4 regions of the Alteromonas sp. ABD4_190 genome follow, and region 4 is predicted to be linked to each of the others. Evidence: predicted binding sites of a transcription regulator. Region 4 holds the regulator's gene; each other region holds the start of a gene.
The links. Region 4 encodes sigma-54, which starts transcription at its own class of promoters, with help from an activator protein. Its sites were predicted from a motif close to GTTGGCACGNNNNTNGNNT; they were not measured.
Positions count from the first base shown of each region.

Region 1: a site for sigma-54 is predicted at 2,131-2,149, ahead of ACXAFM_RS01255 (exopolysaccharide biosynthesis protein). Genes of this name have one in related genera too.
Region 2: a site for sigma-54 is predicted at 2,162-2,180, ahead of ACXAFM_RS12720 (EF-hand domain-containing protein). Genes of this name have one in related genera too.
Region 3: a site for sigma-54 is predicted at 1,005-1,023, ahead of ACXAFM_RS15360 (EF-hand domain-containing protein). Genes of this name have one in related genera too.

Region 1 covers NZ_JBSWWN010000001.1:261,093-264,193, forward strand. Annotated here, with positions in the region: gene ACXAFM_RS01245 (rhodanese-like domain-containing protein) at 55-405, shown strand; gene ACXAFM_RS01250 (LysR family transcriptional regulator) at 460-1,383, shown strand; gene ACXAFM_RS01255 (exopolysaccharide biosynthesis protein) at 1,392-2,090, opposite strand; gene ACXAFM_RS01260 (sigma-54-dependent transcriptional regulator) at 2,472-3,101, shown strand, end outside.
Region 2 covers NZ_JBSWWN010000001.1:2,889,252-2,892,352, forward strand. Annotated here, with positions in the region: gene ACXAFM_RS12715 (AMP-binding protein) at 1-1,100, opposite strand, end outside; gene ACXAFM_RS12720 (EF-hand domain-containing protein) at 1,459-2,037, opposite strand; gene ACXAFM_RS12725 (DNA polymerase II) at 2,294-3,101, opposite strand, start outside.
Region 3 covers NZ_JBSWWN010000001.1:3,522,905-3,526,005, reverse strand. Annotated here, with positions in the region: gene ACXAFM_RS15365 (sensor histidine kinase) at 1-525, opposite strand, end outside; gene ACXAFM_RS15360 (EF-hand domain-containing protein) at 586-867, opposite strand; gene ACXAFM_RS15355 (putative bifunctional diguanylate cyclase/phosphodiesterase) at 1,162-3,101, opposite strand, start outside.
Region 4 covers NZ_JBSWWN010000001.1:1,289,932-1,293,032, forward strand. Annotated here, with positions in the region: gene lptB (LPS export ABC transporter ATP-binding protein) at 1-525, shown strand, start outside; gene ACXAFM_RS05675 (RNA polymerase factor sigma-54) at 599-2,080, shown strand; gene hpf (ribosome hibernation promoting factor) at 2,111-2,398, shown strand; gene ptsN (PTS IIA-like nitrogen regulatory protein PtsN) at 2,412-2,855, shown strand; gene rapZ (RNase adapter RapZ) at 2,939-3,101, shown strand, end outside.

The DNA.
Region 1 (3,101 bases), 1.0 Mb from region 4:
ACATTAGATTTACCTTATTTCTTACACAAAAACGCCGTTACTAATGGAAGTGCCATGCTAATAGATATTAAAACTCGAATTGAAAATATTGATTTCGACATTCGTTGCGTAACTGCTGAACAAGCCCTTGATGAGTTATCTTGCAATAATGGAGCTCTCATTGATGTTAGGGAGAGCACAGAAGCAGCAAGCCAACCGGTACCTTCTGCTATCAATATTCCTAGAGGCGTGTTAGAAATGAAAGCGTTAGAGCAATTTAAAGACGCTTCTGTACCACTTTACATACATTGTGCATCTGGTGTTCGTGCGAAATTGGCAGCAGAGCAACTAATACGTATGGGATACGACGAGGTATCAGTTGTAACCTGTCCGGTACCTACCATCACCCAAGCACTCGAAAAATGACTTGTACTATAGGACTATGCTATAACTCTCCCAACATATAAGTAGAGGGCGTGTATGCTTAAATCCACATTAGAACAATGGCGAATGTTTAAAGCCGTGGTTGATGCAGGTGGCTTCAATCAAGCAGCTGCAGAAGTACATAAAAGTCAATCTAGTGTGCATCACGCGGTTCAAAAACTAGAAAGTGCTATCGGTGTAACACTGTTTGAAAATATTGGCCGTAAAGTTAAGCTTTCTCCACAAGGTGAACTTATGTACCGTCGCGCTTCGTTTTTGCTTAACGAAGCCCATAAACTTGAAGCAGTAGCTAGTAGTTTAAAAGTGGGGACCGAAACAACGCTGCGCATAGCTGTGGATATTATTTTTCCTTCTGAATTGCTCTATAACGTGCTTGCTAAAGTCTCTGCTGAGTTTCCCCTATTGCGTATAGAAATAGAAGAGACCGTACTTAGCGGTGCAAATGCATTGTTAACTAGCGGAAAGGTAGACTTGGGCATCTCTCCCTTTGTCATTCCAAACGGGTTTAGTGAAGATTTATGTGAAATTGAGTTCGCCGCTGTTGCTCATGCAGAACATCCCCTACATCAATTAAATAGAACCCTCACCTTAGAAGACCTTAAAAGTCATCGCCAGATTGTCGTGCGCGACTCTTCCGCAGAGCGCAAAGCAGATGTTGGTTGGCTAGGAGCTGAGCAACGCTGGACGGTAAGTCATGTGAGAACATCGTTAGATATCATTGCTCAGGGCTTAGGCTTTGCATGGCTACCTATTGCAATCATAAAAGACGAATTAGAAAATGGGACTTTGGTTCCACTTCCTCTAGATAACAACGCTGCGTTAAGAAAAGCACTTCTTTATCTTTCTTTTAAAGATGGAGATACATTGGGCCCAGCAGCTCGAGCATTTATGGGGGAGCTTAGGTACCAAACAATGAATCTGCCTAACTCGGAATTCATGTTTGATTCCTGTACTGATTAACTTGCGCGTTAGCTAATCGCTGCCGGCAAATGTTGAAAGCCCAGTACGAAGCCAAACAGCGATATTGACACACCTACCAAAGCCACTGCACCGTCGTCTGTGGCCATTCCAACAGACATTATAAATACTGCTAATGCTGGAATTAAACCCATAAAGGGAATAAGCTCTAACGGGACCATTACCAAGCCGCAGCCAACACAATTCAATGCAATTAAAGAGCGAAACACGGGCTGTCTCATAAAAAAGCAACGTGGAACAAGAAATCGATCGACGCGAGCTGCATAGGGTTTTACTTTTTGAACTATATTGCGCAGTTGATCCGCATCACACTGTATATCCATTACTTTTCGAGGCAACCATGGGTGCCTACTACCGAGTAAAATTTGCAATGCAATGAGTAAAATTGTTACACCCGTTAAAGATGGAATTCCAGGAATAGCGCCGACAGGTGTGCAAGCAATAAAAGAAGGGAATGCTAACATGGGACCAAAACCGCGCTTTTCCATAACTTCCCAAAAGTCTTCGAAGTAAAATATATTTTGACTTGACCGCGGCTGCATCTTTGCCAGCAGTTCTGTCAAGGTCATTGATCTTTCGGCTGTTTTTACCCACATATTCAGTTCCTTTGATACAAAACACGTTGTATTCCACTTATTTAAGGGGGCGAGATGCGGACAAGAGGCGCGTAAGTATTCGCCAAATATCATTCATACCCTTGCCTACAGTAAGTTAGTCGCATTGAGATTTGTGCGAAAAATGTGCCAGAGCCTTTCCACGGTGGTACCTATCAATTATTGGGAATACTTTTTGCAACAGCATGTAAATAGGTAACACTCATTGTTAATTTAACAAATCAAAATTTTAGTGCGAATTGCGATAGTGAAATTGTAACAATGAATTCAAATGAATGTGTCTTTACGGTCAACGCGCTTAAATTGTGTGTGGTGTTACCATGAACAGAAAACGCAATATTTGGAAATGTGTGACTACAAATGGATATCCAGTTACTTTTTTCGCTTATTGTGGTAGAACTATAATATTGATTTTATTCCATATTTTCGATGGAACGTAATAGAGAGGGACAATGCGTGCTAACCGTACTTTTAGTTGATGACGACGCCGAGTTTACAGAAGTAGCTTGTACTATTATTGAGTTTTTAGGTCATGACGTCTTGACCGCTGCTACGTTAGCAGAAGCACGAGACTGGCTTGAGAAAGAAACATTCGACCATGTACTGTTAGATTTTATGCTTCCCGATGGAAGCGGTGCTCACCTGTTTAACGAACTTGATGCGCTGCCTAAGCGGCCCCGTGTAACTCTAATTACGGGCCATCCATCGGTAAAAAGCGTTATTAAAGGCTTGTGTGGCCCCACCGTAGACTACCTCGTAAAGCCAATACAACGTGAAGAAATTGAGGCAGTACTAAGTAAGAAAACAAAAGCAAAAGAGCCAGCAGAAGAAAAAATCGAGAAACACTTCGACTTGCTTATTGGCGAGTCACCCGTGATGAAAGAGTTATACAAACTTATTTCAAGAGTCAGCAAAACCAGTGCTAACGTCATGCTATTAGGTGAAAGTGGTGTTGGTAAGGAAGTGGTTGCAGCTGCAATTCACAGAGCCTCAGAAAGTGAAGGCCCTTATATTGCTACAAACTGTGGTGCATTTTCTAAAGAATTGATTGGTAGTGAACTGTTCGGTCATGAAAAAGGTGCCTTC
Region 2 (3,101 bases), 1.6 Mb from region 4:
TGACCGTAACCTATAACGACTTCGGTCATATGAAATTCACTATGGACTTTACGCATGAGTTCCTCAGGACATGTACTTCCCGCCATAACGCCAGTTCTCAAGCTCGATAAATCGAAGCTTCTAAAGTTAGGAAGCTCTAGCTCGGCGATGAACATGGTAGGCACGCCGTGTAAACCTGTACATTTTTCTTCTTCTACTGTGCGAAGCGTTTGTTCGGGGTCGAAAGACTCCCCAGGAAATACTGCGCATGCGCCGGACGCTAAACAGACTAAGTTCCCCAACACCATACCAAAACAATGATAGAGCGGTACGGGAATACAAAGTTTATCTTGGTGCGTAAATCTCATTGCTTCTGATACTAATAAACCATTATTTAATATATTACGATGAGTGAGTGTTGCGCCTTTCGGGTTGCCAGTCGTACCTGAGGTGAATTGAATGTTGATGTTATCATCAGCATTTAGCGTTCTTTCGATGTCTATTAACCGCGATTTTAAAGCCTTAGTAGGCTCTACTTGGAGTTTTGAAAATGCCTGTAAGCCGTCTACAGACGTTTCACCGATAGTATATACGTGTTTAAGAGAAGGGATCTTCGAGAGCGATAGCGCCGCGTCAGTTCGACTCTGATCGTCGGAATCTAGTTCCGGGGCTAATTCTTTTAAAATGGCGATGTAGTTCGACTGTTTAAAAGACTGTGCCATCACCAAGTGCTTCACCCCGACATTGTTAATAGCAAAGGCTAATTCAGCTGGGCGGTAAGCGGGGTTAAGACATACCATGATCGCGCCAATGCGGGCCGTGGCCATTTGTACAAGTGACCACTCGATGTTATTGGGGGACCATATCCCAACTCGATCACCTGGCTCTACGCCATTGGCTAGTAAACCACAGGCCACACGTTCTACTTCACGCCAGTATTGCTGATAGGTCCAGTGAATACTTTGATGTTTTACGATGATCGCTGGGTTATCGCCATAATTGTCGACAACCTTTTTGAAGTATTGACCTATTGTGAGTGATGTCAGATCAGCATCACTAGGACCGCTAAACTGACTTTTTTGAAGTGGAAATACAGTGTTTGACTGTGTGTTTGATTCCATTATTCCTTGCCTCCATGCGCGTACGCATCTGATTTAAATGTAATTTTAGATAATCACCATCATGATTTTGAAATCGAAGTACACAATTGCGATCTTTGCGCTAGTTACAGAATGCACAATTGAGTAAACAAAATATTTAACCTTTATTAACAATATGGTTGCAAATGCGTTTTGTCGACAAGATGTTGGTCGTATACGGTGCTGTTTAACGAAAAATATTAGTATTTCGTCGCAGATCATTTATTAGGAGGGCGAACTTATGAGTGTCGTGGGGTTGGATTGTCTGAGGTAAAATAAAAAAGCCCCGCACTTTAAGCGGGGCTACATAGTTGGGAATACTATGAATTGTTTAGTTTAACTATTCTGATTCAATCTCTTCAAAATAGGTCCGGTATTCCATACGAGTTATGTACGAATCACCATCTTCATCCATTGAGTCAAAGTCGCCTTCAACGTCGGCCATTTCTAGCTCCTTCTCACTGATTTTACCATCGCTATCCATATCGATTTTAGTGAACTTAGTATTGGCTGTAGCAGACATCTCAGTGCGCAACTCTTTATTCTTTTCTGAAATCATTTCGTTATCAGCTTTAGAAAAAAGTGCCGGATTACCTTCTTCAGTGAGTACAGCATCTGTTGTACCTTCAGCTTTAACCTGCGTGATAACCTCGTCACTGAACATAGATGGTTTTTCATCAACAAATGAATTAAATTCTGCGCGGCTAACCATACTGTCGCCGTCCGTATCCATTTTAGATACTAATTTGCTGTCGATTGTACCTGACGATTCTGAACCGACTATGTAGCCATTACCGTCTTGATCGAGCGCGTTAAAGCTCTTAGAAATCTTTTCTTCATGATGGCCTGCGAATGCTGACGCAGATAGTGTAGCTGCAACAACAGCACTAGTAATCGTACTTAACTTTGTGATCTTCATAATCAAATTCCTTCTGTTTCTCTTTGCGAACACGGGCTATCAATTGCCCTAATCACTAAATTGAACGCATGTTGATTGAAGTTAATTCCTCAAACAAACCTATTTAGCTACTCACAAATATCTTATTCACTTGTCGTGCCAACGAGCTAAGTTATTGAAAATGAAGATAATAGCTAAAGATAAAAACAGATTCAAAGTGTAATGCTTTTGTTAACTTGTCACGAAGCCTGAAAGATCTTCATACAGATAAACATAATTAAAATAGGGAAAGCTGAGCGTTAGCTATGCGCTCAAAACTAAGGGATATCATTGGCAATATACTATCTGCAATAGGCTTTATCTGTTTCTCTATATAGTGGTCATAGTCAAGCGGCGCAGAGATTGTTTCTACTGTTTGCGGCCCTTGAACGGTAATGACATAGGCTATGGATGTATTAGATTGGTAGCGAAGTGGTAGGCCCTGTTCTTCAAATAACTTGTCGGCCCTTCTTGCCGCTTTTACGTGTGGGGGAAGAGATTTAACATACGAAGAAAGTGGTTTTCTGAGTCGCTTTTTATACACCAACTCGTCATCCATTTTTCCCGCCTTTACTGCGTTTAGCGTTTTATTGATGTACTGTTTTACAGGTTCATTGTTAAAGACTCTTTTGTATAGCTCGTATTGAAACACTTTAGCAAGCACTGTCCAATCCGAACGCACGTTCTCTAGGCCTTTAAAGATAAGCTCACCGTCTTTCATCCCTGCGTAGCGCTTTTTACTCCCTTCAGAAGAGCCACGAATTGTTGGCATAAAGAAGGTAGAAAAGTGAGATTCGAACTCAATCTCTAAATGGCAATCAATGTCGAACTGACGCTTAAGTAACTCAGTCCACTTCTGGTTAACAATTTTGGCAAGCTCACGACCTGTTTCAGAAGGTGTACCCAGTGCAGTAATTCCTTCAACATGCACAAAGGTTGAATCGGTATCACCGTAAATAACCGTATAGCCCAGTTCTTCAATCCAACTCGCGGTGGTTTGCATAATCTCATGCCCCCGCAATGTAATTGAACTTGCAAGACGAGGA
Region 3 (3,101 bases), 2.2 Mb from region 4:
CATTGCAGTAGACCATGCTTGTTTTGCCTGCATGGCATTGAGGTCGTCCTGTTGGACCTTTACCCGCTCTGTAATAGCCGATTCTACATCGTCCCGTAACTGTTCAACACTATCTCCCACCGAAGCTAAATACGCATTGAGCAGAAGTTGATCTTCAATGGCGCGATATTCAGCGAGTTGATTGAGTTGCTCGGATAGGCGAGAACAAGTTGCAGGCACGGTAAGCGTTTGGCATAAGTTATCTGCCGCAACAGCAAACTGGTCTATTGCATTGTCAGAAAGTTGAGCAACCCTATCATTACGTAAAACGGCAAACTGCCTAATGCTGCGCTCCACATCAACTACAGCATTGTCTAGGCGCTGCATGTCACTTACAACATCAACCACAAAGCGCGTTTCGAGGGTGGTCATTTGACCTACTTTGGCTAAGTCACTTTGACTCTGCCAAAGAAGCGCAATAAGAGGAATAAGGGCCAGTACAAAACTACCTAGCGTCAACTGCCTTAGTGAACCAAGTTGTACCAAGCGTTCACCAAACGAAACCTTGTTTATCAGAACCTTACCCTCTTAAATATATTATTTTATCTACTCACTTGTGGTGAGATTTTCATTTCCTGGCGTCAGCTTGCTTTTTGCCATCTCTGTTTCAGAAAGCTTGCCGTCTTCGTTGTCGTCAATCAGCCCAAAGTTACGCAGTAGCCCTGTATGTCTAACTGCTTCTTTAAGTGAAATTAGACCATCTTTATCTACGTCTAATTTATGTATAAGCGAACGCGCTGGTGTAGCATGCGCATCGGCTACTGAAATAGCCTGTACGGCTGCAACAGCACAAAGTGCTAAGAAAACTTTTTCGAGACGTTTCATCATGAATCCTCCGCTAAACGCTTTTTAAATTCCTTCTCAATTCGACAATCGCTAATCTCCGTTGGTTACCAGCAATCAGTCATATGGATGTTACCATTAGTCTTCAATTAACCACTATATTTAATGAACTCAAACTTGTTATGCGATTTTCAGACCAAAATAAAAACCAACAATAAAAACAGAAGGTTAAAAGCATACATATTAGATTCTAGTCTGTAATCAAAAGACAGGTGTTGCAATAAAGAAACACTGAGCGTGAACATATGTCGGCATCAATCCGCCATCTTATTGCTAGCTTCAATAGAATTGCTCAGCCTTGTATTGGCAAGGGGAAGCGATGAGATCATTGATAGGAATAGGTTTGCTGAACATGAACCCCTGAACATTGTCACAACCGTGTTCAATCAAATAGCGCCATTGTTCAAGATTTTCTATCCCTTCCGCACAAACAGAAAGTGATAGGCGTTTTGCTAAGTCAATGATAGCACCTGTCACCAGTCGACTGCGCTCTGAAGATTGGATTTCCGTTACAAACTGTCTGTCGACTTTAAGGGTATCTATATTAATTTGAGTAAGATAACTCAAAGAGGAATAGCCCGTACCAAAGTCATCAAGCGCAATCGCACATCCCATATTGCTTATGCGTCTGAAAAACTTATTGGAGAGCGAAAAGTTTTCAAGGTACGCACTTTCGGTAACTTCAAATTCGATATTCTCTGGGTTTACGTCATAAAGCATAAAGGTATTGTAGATATGATCAAACAGTTGATTACTTCTCAAATCATGGCCGGATAAATTAATAGAAGCCCTGAAAGCGCCTGTAGCCCAGCGTTTAAGATCGGGCATATCCATACACACACGATTGATGACCCATCGTGTTATGCCAGTAATCTTTCCGCCTTGTTCCGCGATTGGGATAAACTCATTAGGCATTACAAGGCCAAACTCAGGGTGCTGCCAACGAATCAATGCTTCAGCGCCAATTACATCGCCGTTGTTGTTTACTTTAACTTGGTAATAAACGACAAACTCATCGTTCGTTATGCCTTGTTCTATACCATTAGCTAGGTGCAGTTTACGCTTGTGAGATTCCACCATATCTGGCGTGAATAGCGTGTAGCTCCCCCTTCCCTTTGCTTTTGAACGATACATGGCAAGATCAGCGTTGCTCATAAGTTCGCTTAAATCATAACCGGCATCTGAAGCTGTAGCCACACCTACACTCAAGCCCACAGTAAGCGAAAGTCCTCTGAGCTCAAAGGGCTCGTCGAAGGATGTGATTAATCGCGTAGCTAAACTCTTTGCTTGATCTGCTGTCGCATCTCTATCTGGGAGTACTAGAAACTCATCGCCCCCTAAACGAGCAAACAAGTCACCGTCTCTGAGTAAGCATTGCACCCTATCTGCAACTTCTATCAAAATAAGGTCGCCGGTCTCATGTCCTAGTGAATCATTTATTCCTTTAAAGCCATCAAGGTCGAAAAACAGCAGTAATAAATCTTCGTCGTTTCTCTTTGCTCTGGCTAATTCCAACCTAAGATTATCAAGAACAAACTGCCTATTAGGTAACCCTGTCAAACTATCAAAATTTGCAAGCCGAGACATTGTCTCTTGCTGATCGACCAAGGTTTGCCTTTGTTCAAAATTCACCAGTAATTCAACTTCAATAGCATCTAGTAGGCTATTAATATTGGTGGCAATTCTGCCAATTTCATTGGATGAATCTAGCGAGCTTCTAAGCGCGTAATCTTTGGTTTCAAATACATCTTGTGTGAACCGACCTAGAGAGGCTAGAGGCGAGATTAACCTGTACAAAACAAAGATACATACGCCAGTACACAATAGCCACAATGCGAGAAACACAGGTAACTGCTCAAGGAGCTGTCGAGCGCTATTCATTGTTTGAACGCGGCTAGCGTCGATATAAATAACAATGTGCCCCATAGGATAAAGGCTGCTACCAACAATTTGGTGGGCGACGATAACATCTTCGTAATGCGTTATGCCAAAGGGAATACTGATTGGCGACTTAGGTACTAGAGCGTTGCTTATTTCAAGCAACCTCTCGGGCTGAACGGTAGAAATAACGTTATAATTATTGTCGTAAAGAGTCGCTGATAAAAGGTACTCGTGTTCTTTTATTGGCTGAAAAAGCGCAGAAAGTAAAGTGACGTTACCAGGGTTTCTTTCCATCATCACAGATAGCTGTAGCGCAAGGGAATTACTTAAATCGGCGG
Region 4 (3,101 bases):
ACTCACCAGCCAATGCATGAGCGCGCACGCCGCGGTATAGGCTACCTCCCGCAAGAGGCATCAATATTTAGGAAGCTTACGGTACATGAAAATATCATGGCCATTTTGCAAACCCGTAAAGATTTAAATTCACAACAGCAAGAAGAAGAAGCAGACGCCCTACTTGATGAATTTAATATCAACCATATACGTAATAGTACGGGGATGAGTTTGTCCGGGGGAGAGCGGCGTCGCGTAGAGATTGCCCGAGCTCTGGCAGCAAAACCACAATTTATTTTGTTAGACGAACCATTTGCCGGTGTTGATCCAATATCAGTTAATGATATAAAGAAGATAATACAGCATCTGCGAGATAGGGGTATTGGTATCCTTATCACGGACCATAACGTACGCGAAACATTGGACGTTTGCGAAAAAGCGTACATTGTGAGTCATGGCGAGCTTATTGCGCAAGGAACTGCGGAACAGGTTTTAAGTAATCAAAAAGTAAGGGACGTATACCTAGGCGAACAATTCAGGCTATAGTTAGTGTAACCGAATTGTCATTTTTCAGTTTCGCTCTGGTATATTTAATTTAGAGCATTTAAATAAGACGTAGATGAAACCATCTTTACAGCTAAAATTTAGCCAACAACTTACCATGACACCTCAGCTACAGCAGGCCATTAAGCTGCTGCAGCTTTCTACGCTTGATCTTCAGCAAGAGATTCAAGAAGCGCTCGACTCTAACCCGCTTTTAGAAGTGGAGGAAGGTAACGACGAGCCACAAGTAGAAAAGAACAATGTCGATAGTGACGATAGTGCTGCTGAAGCGACAGCTTCTGCATCGAGCGATACGCTAGAAGCGGGAGATGCACTGGAGAAGAATGATCTTCCCGATGAGCTACCTATCGACAGTACCTGGGATGAGTATTATTCGGCTTCTTCCGCGCCTGCACCTGGCCCATCTAACGATGATGAACAAATCTTCCAAGGCGAAACCACTGAAGACATCCAAGAACATCTTCTTTGGCAAATGCGCCTCACTCATTTTTCAGATACTGACCGCGCTATCGCTACAGCCATCATCGATTCGATTGACGAATCAGGTTATTTAACCGTTACCCTTGACGATATCTTAGATGCTGTTAATGACGATGACTTAGAAGAGCCTATCGAAATGGACGAAATAGAATGTGTGCTTAAGCGCATTCAAATGTTCGACCCCATTGGTTCAGGGTCTCGTACACCTCAAGAGTGTCTTATGGTGCAATTGCGCCAGTTTTCAGAAGACACACCGTGGCTTGCTGAAGCGAAGCAGCTTATTGAGGAATATTCAGACTTACTGAGCAGTAAAGACTACCGCACGCTAATGCGTAAGAGCCGATTGAAAGAAGATCAGCTGCGCGAAGCAATGCGTTTACTCCAAACCTTGAATCCTCGCCCAGGTAGTGCTTTAGTTACTAAAGAGCCTGAGTACGTTATTCCTGATGTCTCAGTAACCAAGAAAAATGGCCGTTGGGTGGTTGAGCTGAACCCCGACAGTCTGCCTAAATTAAGCGTAAATCAAACGTACGCAGCAATGAGTCGCCGTGCCAAGAATAGTAGCGATTCACAATTCATCCGCTCACACATGCAAGAGGCTAAGTGGTTCATAAAGAGCCTTGAATCTCGCAACGATACCTTGATGAAGGTTGCAAATTGCATTGTGCAGCAGCAAATGGGCTTTTTTGAGCACGGCCCGGAAATGATGAAACCAATGGTGCTAAATGATGTCGCAGAAATGGTAGATATGCACGAATCGACTATTTCGCGTGTGACAACACAGAAGTATATGCATACGCCCCGTGGCATCTTTGAATTGAAGTATTTCTTCTCAAGCCACGTAGCAACCGAGTCAGGTGGTGAGTGTTCATCTACAGCGATTCGTGCATTGATCAAGAAGTTAGTGGCTGCGGAAAATCCTAGCAAGCCGCTAAGTGATAGCAAGATTGCTTCATTGTTGGCCGAGCAAGGCATAAAAGTCGCTCGGCGAACAATAGCAAAATACCGGGAATCGTTATCGATCCCGCCGTCGAACCAACGCAAAAGCCTTATCTAAACGGGCTTAATAATATAAGGAAGACGAAATATGCAAATCAACCTTACTGGTCATCATGTCGAAATCACCGACTCTTTGCGTAATTATGTCGATACGAAGTTCAGCAAACTTGAACGTCACTTTGATCACATTTCTAATGTGCATGTCATCCTGAACGTTGAAAAATTAAATCAAAAAGCTGAAGCGACTGTTCATTTAAGTGGCGCTGAAGTATTCGCATCCTCAGAAAATACCGACATGTATGCGGCGATTGACAGCATGGTTGATAAACTCGACCGGCAGGTAATCAAGCATAAGGAAAAACTGAAAAAACATTAGTAGTTAATTGAGCATGGATATACAAGCCATCGTAAGTCTGGACCGCACCGAGTGTGCGGTTCAGTGTAATAGTAAAAAGCGAATTCTTGAGATCATCGCTGATATCGCTGCCAAGCATAACGATAACATCGACCAGGCAACGGTTCTAAATAGCTTGATGGCTCGAGAACGTATGGGTAGCACGGGTATTGGTAACGGCATAGCACTGCCTCACGGTCGCTTGGCCGGCCTTGAGAAGGTAATAGCAATCGTTGTAACCAGCACACCAGCTATCAACTTTGATGCCCTAGACGAAAAGCCCGTAGACATATTCTTTGCTCTTCTCGTTCCCGAAGAGCAAACCGAAGGACACCTTCAGACACTGGCTACCGTAGCCGGTAAGCTAAGCGACAAAGAAACGATTAAAACAATACGTCGTGCAACAACCAGCGACGAAATTATTTCTGCATTAAGTTAAACAATAAGTGCCTACACCTCATAGGTAGGCGCTTTATTCGACAACTCGTATGTGATGAAACCAGAATATAAGGGAGAATTTAGGTGAAGCTGATCATAATCAGTGGTCGTTCGGGGTCTGGTAAGTCTGTCGCACTTCGCGCATTGGAAGACTTAGGTTACTACTGTGTTGATAATATCCCAGTAAATTTGCTTCCCACCCTCACCCATACTGTTGTTGATGAATACGATCAAGTTGCGGTAAGTA